One region of the Rhizobium leguminosarum genome, then DNA from elsewhere that is predicted to be linked to it. Evidence: predicted binding sites of a transcription regulator. Region 1 holds the regulator's gene; each other region holds the start of a gene.
What was found. Region 1 encodes PhoB, which activates phosphate uptake and scavenging genes when phosphate is short. Its sites were predicted from a motif close to TGTCATNNANCTGTCAT; they were not measured.
Positions count from the first base shown of each region.

Region 2: a site for PhoB is predicted at 1,059-1,075, ahead of phnF (phosphonate metabolism transcriptional regulator PhnF). Genes of this name have one in related genera too.
Region 3: a site for PhoB is predicted at 1,248-1,264, ahead of BA011_RS18675 (DUF2794 domain-containing protein). Genes of this name have one in related genera too.

Region 1 is NZ_CP016286.1:4,632,673-4,634,940, reverse strand. Features, by position in the region: gene BA011_RS22550 (GcrA family cell cycle regulator) at 1-235, shown strand, start outside; gene phoB (phosphate regulon transcriptional regulator PhoB) at 483-1,166, opposite strand; gene phoU (phosphate signaling complex protein PhoU) at 1,301-2,014, opposite strand; gene pstB (phosphate ABC transporter ATP-binding protein PstB) at 2,059-2,268, opposite strand, start outside.
Region 2 is NZ_CP016290.1:547,086-549,353, forward strand. Features, by position in the region: gene BA011_RS36995 (ABC transporter substrate-binding protein) at 1-1,009, opposite strand, end outside; gene phnF (phosphonate metabolism transcriptional regulator PhnF) at 1,269-2,024, shown strand; gene BA011_RS45775 (DUF2188 domain-containing protein) at 2,186-2,268, shown strand, end outside.
Region 3 is NZ_CP016286.1:3,807,342-3,809,609, reverse strand. Features, by position in the region: gene BA011_RS18680 (DUF1223 domain-containing protein) at 163-903, shown strand; gene BA011_RS18675 (DUF2794 domain-containing protein) at 1,287-1,688, shown strand; gene BA011_RS18670 (GNAT family N-acetyltransferase) at 1,695-2,252, opposite strand.

The sequences.
Region 1 (2,268 bases):
CGAGGAAATGGAATACGTGCCGAGAGGCAACGTGGTGGTGCCGATTTCGCGCCGCCTCGGCCTGACGGAACTGACCGAACGCACCTGCAAGTGGCCGGTCGGCGATCCGCTGAAGGACGACTTCCATTTCTGCGGCTGCGAGTCCCCCGACAATTCGCCTTATTGCGGCTATCACCAGAAGCTCGCCTACCAGCCGGTGAATGAACGCCGCCGGGCAGCGGCGCGGGCCAGCTGAACGCGGGCAACCATCGTTAGAATGCAGAAAACGGGCCGAGTGGCCCGTTTTTTTATGCGAGTGGATGTGAGCTCAGGTTCCTCCGTCATGCTCGGCCTTGTGCCGAGCATCTGATCACCTCAATTGCTTTGACGGAAAAACTTTATTTTCAAATACTTAACTTGGCGTGTGCAGATCCTCGGCACAAAGCCGAGGATGACGTCGCAGGTTTTGCCAGGGATTTGTCAGCAGGCTCATATGGAAGCCCTCAGGCTTCCATCGAATAACCGGCGCCGCGGACGGTGCGGATGACGTCCTGCATGTTGGAGAAATTCAGCGCCTTGCGCAGGCGGCCGACATGGACGTCGACGGTGCGCTCGTCAACATAGATATCGTGGCCCCAGACGCCATCGAGAAGCTGCGAGCGGGAGAAGACCCGGCCCGGCGACGACATCAGGAATTCCAGCAGGCGGAATTCGGTGGGGCCGAGGCGGACTTCGCGGCTCTTGCGATGGACGCGATGGGTTTCGCGGTCAAGCTCGATATCGCCGCATTTCAGCACCGTCGACAGCACCTCGGGACGGGCGCGGCGCAGCATCGCCTTGACGCGGGCAACGAGCTCGGGGGTCGAGAAGGGCTTGACGACATAATCGTCGGCGCCCGTCGACAATCCGCGGACGCGCTCGCTCTCCTCGCCGCGCGCCGTCAGCATGATGATCGGCAGTCGCTCGGTTTCCGGCCGCATGCGCAGGCGCCGGCAGAGCTCGATGCCGGAGACCCCCGGCAGCATCCAATCGAGGATGAGAAGATCGGGCGTGCGCTCCTGAAGCCTCATTTCGGCTTCGTCGCCACGAAGGATGGTATCGACCTCGAAGCCTTCCGCTTCGAGATTGTAGCGAAGAAGCACGCTGAGGGCTTCCTCGTCTTCAACAACTGCAACTCTCGGGATCATGCGTGTCGGTCTCCTCGCGCATCATCCTTAAATCAGGGGTGATTTAAGCAATTCATCCTGCGCAAATTCAGAAATTGGCTGCGACCTCTTTGCGCGCCCCGGACGGGCGCGCACGCAACTAACTATGCGGGCGGTTATTCCGTGACCGCGCCGACGGTGTTGGCGCTGTCGTCCTTCGGACGATCGCCTTCCGGCTGTGCGCCTGTCGTCATGTAAAAGATCGTCTCGGCGATGTTGGTGGCATGGTCGCCGATGCGCTCGATGTTCTTGGCGCAGAAGAGAAGATGCGTGCAGCTGGTGATGTTGCGCGGATCTTCCATCATGTAGGTCAGGAGTTCGCGAAACAGCGAGGTGTACATCGCGTCGATCTCGTTGTCGCGTTCACGGATCGCATTCGCCTTGTCGGCTGAACGATTGGTGTAGACATCGAGCACTTCCTTGAGCTGGACGAGCGCCAGCTCGGACAGATGCTCGAGGCCGCGGGCGAGCTTACGGGGAACGCCGGTGCTTTGGACGGCGATGACGCGCTTGGCGGTGTTTTTGCCGAGGTCGCCGACGCGTTCGAGATCGGCGGCGATGCGGATCGAACCCATGATTTCACGCAGGTCCGAGGCCATCGGCTGACGGCGGGCGATGGTGACGATCGCCTTGTCGCCGATTTCGCGTTCGGCGTGATCGAGGATCACATCGTCGGAGATGACCTTCTGCGCCAGCGCGGTATCGCCGTTGACGAGGGCGCGGACGGCTTCGCTGACCATCTGCTCGGCCAGGCCGCCCATTTCGGAAATCCGCCTGGACAGGAACTTCAGATCATCATCGTAGGCAGAAAAAATATGTGTCGATGCCATGGGGCTTTATCCTCGAATAACGGGAAGGCTTGGTGTCGCCAAAATCAACCGAAGCGACCCATGATGTAGTCCTGGGTGCGCGGATCGTCGGGATTGGTGAACATCTTGTCGGTGTCGTTCTCCTCGACGAGATTGCCGAGGTGGAACATGGCGGTGCGCTGCGAGACACGCGCGGCCTGCTGCATGGAGTGGGTGACGATGACGATCGTGTAGTTCTCGCGCAGCTCGTGGATCAGTTCCTCGACCTTGGCGGT
Region 2 (2,268 bases), on a different replicon from region 1:
CCTGACGCTGCGGATCGAACAGGTCTCCGAAGGCAGAGATCTGCCAACTGGTGGGAACGGTCGTCTTGCCCGACCACAGCGCTTGAACGAGAAGGTTTCTGTCGATCGACAGGCTGAGGGCCTGCCTGATCCGCTTGTCCTTCACATAGGGCTCGGTGCCAACAAACCAAATGACCTGAAGGTTCTCGATGACACTTTCTTCGGTCTTCAGATACTCGTACGAAGAGATCGTGCTCAACTGATCGGGATCGACCTGAACGATTAAATCGCACTCGTGATTGATGAGGCATGCCAGGCGGGCCTGCGAGTCTGGAATGACGCGGAAGACTAGACGGCCAAAGGCCGGCTTGCCGCCCCAGTAGTTATCGAAAGGCTCGAAGGTAAGCTTGTCACCATCATCCCACTGAACAAATTTCGCCGGCCCAGTTCCGACCGGATGCCGCTTGAAGCCGTTGACGCCCATCTCCCTATAGGCTCGCTCATTGACGACCGCTGCGGTCGTGTCCGCCAAACGAAGCTCGAGAACGGGATTGGGCCGTGCAGCTCTGATCCGTATTGTTTCGGGATCGATGATCTCGACCGCCTCAATGTCGCCCAGATATCTCTTCGCGGTCGGAACAAGCGCCTTGTCGCCGAAGATACGTTCCTTCGAGAACGTGAAAGCAACGTCCTGCGCCGTTAGCGTATCACCGTTGTGGAATTTGACATTCTGCCGCAACTTGAGTTCGATCGTTCGATCGTCGATCCTTTTCCATGCGGTTGCAAGAGAAGGAATCAGGACAGCGTGGCCAGCGGTCTGTTCTGATGCATAGTCCCGTCGAATAAGTGTATCAAACACTGAGTATGTTACGCGCATGTCCACAGACAAGGGGGCGTCTGCCGGTTCAAGCTTGGCGGGTTGATCATTGAGACCAATCACCAGCTGAGGGCGGTCGCCAGCCCGCGCATAGGTCGTAGCCGCCGCGGTGGATGCAATCACAACAAAAGTAGTCAAAAGAATATTCTTCATGATCGGCCACCTTGGTTCATCGTTCAGACGTTCCATCTATGGAATGAATCTAACAGTTAGATGACGTTTTCAAATTTTTCTTCTCGAAGAAGACTCATTGGACGAAGGCCGAGGTCAATCGTTTCATCCTATTGATTTACTGTTATCTTCCACATACAGTGAGTCCAACCAACGGTATCCCAGGTTGATTAATTTCAGGAACGACCGCCTAACGCGCGAATTATTCATTGGTACGTTCCAGCTTTTGAAAGGAATAACCGTGTCGAGAACCGGTACAACTCTTTGGCATCAAGTCGGTGAAGCTTTGGAAGCAGAGATCGAGACTGGCATGTATCCGGGCGGGTCGAGACTACCGACCGAACCGGACCTAGCGAAAAGATTCAACGTTAGTCGCAATACGGTGCGTCGTGCCATGGCGACGCTTGAGGAAAAAGGGCTGGTCCGGATCGAGCAAGGTCGCGGCACTTTCGTTCACGAGCGATTCTTAAGCTTCAAAATCTCCAAACGGACGCGATTTTCGCAGAACCTTCGATCACAGGGCCTTGAACCCGGACATGAACTCCTGGGCTCGGACATCGTCCCGGCCACGGAGGAGATTGCAGCTATCCTGCATCTGCGGTCGAATGACGCCGTTATCTTCATGCGAAGCCGTATGCTCGCAGAAGGCGTAGTGGTGTCTCTGAACGAGGTTTATTACCCTTTTCGACGCTTTCCCTTGCTCGCGGAGAAACGAGCTCAACTGCACACGATGACCGAAGTTCTCGCCGAATATGGCGTTTCGGACTACACGCGCCTTTCTACGGCCATCACCGCTCGACCGCCTACTGACGACGAAGCTCGCCTTCTTCGGCAACCGAGATCGCGTTGGGTTATCTGCACGCAAAAAATCGATGTCGATCAGGAGGGTGCCCCGATCTGTTGCTCAAACGGGGTGTGGGCGGCGGATCTGGTAAAGTTCCTTGTCGACGAAACAGATTTTGCACCAGCGTACGCGTCCGGAAACAACGAATCTTGAAGATGACCAAGTTAGATAATGTCGGTCTCGTCACGCCTGATGCCATAGGCCGCGGCGCTGTCTCATTTGATGAGGCGGCTATTCAATCGGTGGGCCACCGGCCAGGGTGAAACGCAAGCACCGCCAGACGCGGGAAAGGACACGAGCTATGCTGGACACTGCTGCGGCTCACAGGTGCTCGGCGCCGGCAACGTCGGGCGACTTCCCTGCACCCGACCCAGGCCGATGCCATCGCATCGGCGCC
Region 3 (2,268 bases), 830 kb from region 1:
TCAAACGGGGCTCACGATGATTTGTTTCACGCAAGTTCCTGTCGAGCTTCGTCTCACCCGTTCGTGACTTTTCGTTTGGACCTGGAAGGATTATTCGTACGTTCATATGTCAGGGCCGCCGGTTCAAACATGCCGTCGGCGCTGAAAAAGAGGTGCAGGTGAATGTCCCCCCGTTTTTTGCTTCCGCTAATCGCCAGCGTTGTTCTGTCGGGCCCGCTGCAGGCCGACGACGGCACGCCGAAAGGTGTTGTCGAACTCTTCACGTCGCAGGGCTGCTCCTCCTGTCCTCCCGCTGATGCCGCTTTTCGCAAGCTGGTGAACCAGGGCGATGTCATCGCGCTCGCCTATCATGTCGATTACTGGAACTATCTCGGCTGGGCCGATACGCTGAGCTCCAAGGAAAATACCGAGCGACAGTATGGCTATGCCAAGACGATGGGCCGCAGCAACGTCTACACGCCGCAAGCCATCGTCAACGGACGTGACCATTTGGCCGGCGCCGATCTGAATGGCATCAACAGCAAGATCGATACCTATAGCAGCGAAGGCAACGGGCTGACCGTTCCGATCAGTGCCGCGATGCGCGGCGACGAGTTGGAGATCAAGATCGGCGCGGGACAGGGCAGAGCCAATGTCGTGATGGTCTATTTCGATAAGGAAAAGACGATCGACGTCGAAAAGGGCGAGAACAGCGGCCAGAAGATCTCCTATCTGCACAGCGTCACCAATGTCGAAACCGTCGGCATGTGGGACGGTAAGGCAACCAGTCTGACGCTGCCGGCCAGCGTCCTGCAGCGGCCGCAGCTCGAGGGCTGCGCCATCCTGCTGCAATCGGCAACCGCAGACGGCGATCCGGCTGCGATCCTTGGCGCGACCGTGGTGATGGCTGGCAAAAATATATGAGATTCCATCCGGTTCCGGATGAAGTGCCGGGCGGCCCGGCCGAGCGTATTCGGGGCTGGGGTTAAGGTCGATACGCTCCGCCGGGCCCTTTGGCGCGCTGGCGCCAAACCGGAATTCATAAATCTCCTGCAAATGAGGCGCTGTTTTGACTGAAATGCGGCGCTGCGGAGAAAGCGTGGACCTGTCCAACGTATCATGCTTTCCGAAAATCGAACCCAACTTTCGGAAGGCATGATGCACTAACTCAAAGTGCTACAGCGTCCTTGCGCGAGAGACGTGCGGCGCTGCAGTGCGGCGGAATGTGACGGCTGGCACTCTTGCAATTTGCGGCGGCTCGGGCAAACTGTCACCCTCCTGTCACAAGCGGAGGCCTCGGGAGACTGATGACAGATCAGCCGGATTTGCGACACGGCGAAAGCCGCTCCGTCGACAATAGTTCCTCAGTCGTCGTCGATCTCAGGGAATACAAACAAAGCAAGGACCCGCTTCCGGTGACCTTCCACCGGCGCGAACTGGACGCGATCCTCTGGATCTACGGCCGCATGGTCGGTGACGGTGAGTGGCGCGACTACGCCATCGATCACCTGAAGGACAGGGCGGTCTTTTCCGTTTTCAAGCGTTCCGGCGAAATGCCGCTCTTCCGCATCGAGAAAAACCCGAAGCTCGCCGCCAAGCAGGGCGCCTATTCCGTGATCAGCGTCAACGGCACGATCCTGAAGCGCGGTCACGAGCTGAACCAGGTGCTGAAGGTCTTCGACAAGGCCCTGAAGCTCGTCGACAGATAAGCCATATCAGCCGTTAAACAGCACGCCGGGATAGGTCGACGGGTCCGGATCGGTGCTCATGCCGTCACCGAGGGCGCGCTGCATGAACATCGTATCCAGCCAGCGGCCGTGCTTGTAGCCGGTGCCCTTCATCAGTCCGACCTCCTCGAAGCCGGCCGTGCGATGGAGCGCGATCGATGCGGGGCTGGCGCCGCCGATGACGGCCGCCATCTGCCGAAAGCCGAGGGTGGTGCAACGGATGATCAGTTCGGCGAGCAGCGCCTTGCCGATGCCGCGGCCACGGGCTTCAGGCGCCAGATAGATCGAATCCTCGACCAGCCAGCGATAGGCGGGACGCGTGCGGAAGGCCGAGGCATAGGCGTAGCCGAGGAGAGTCCCGTCCGCGCCGATGGCTGCGATATAGGGATATTGCTGGCCGACGATCGCCGAAAAACGCAGTGCCATCTCGGCCTCGGAGGGCGGGACGATCTCATAGCTCGCTACGCCGTTCAGGACCGATTCGCGATAGATATCGGCAATGGCGGGAATATCGGCATTCGAAGCATCGCGCAGGAGGAAGGACATTTCAGCAGCAGATCCA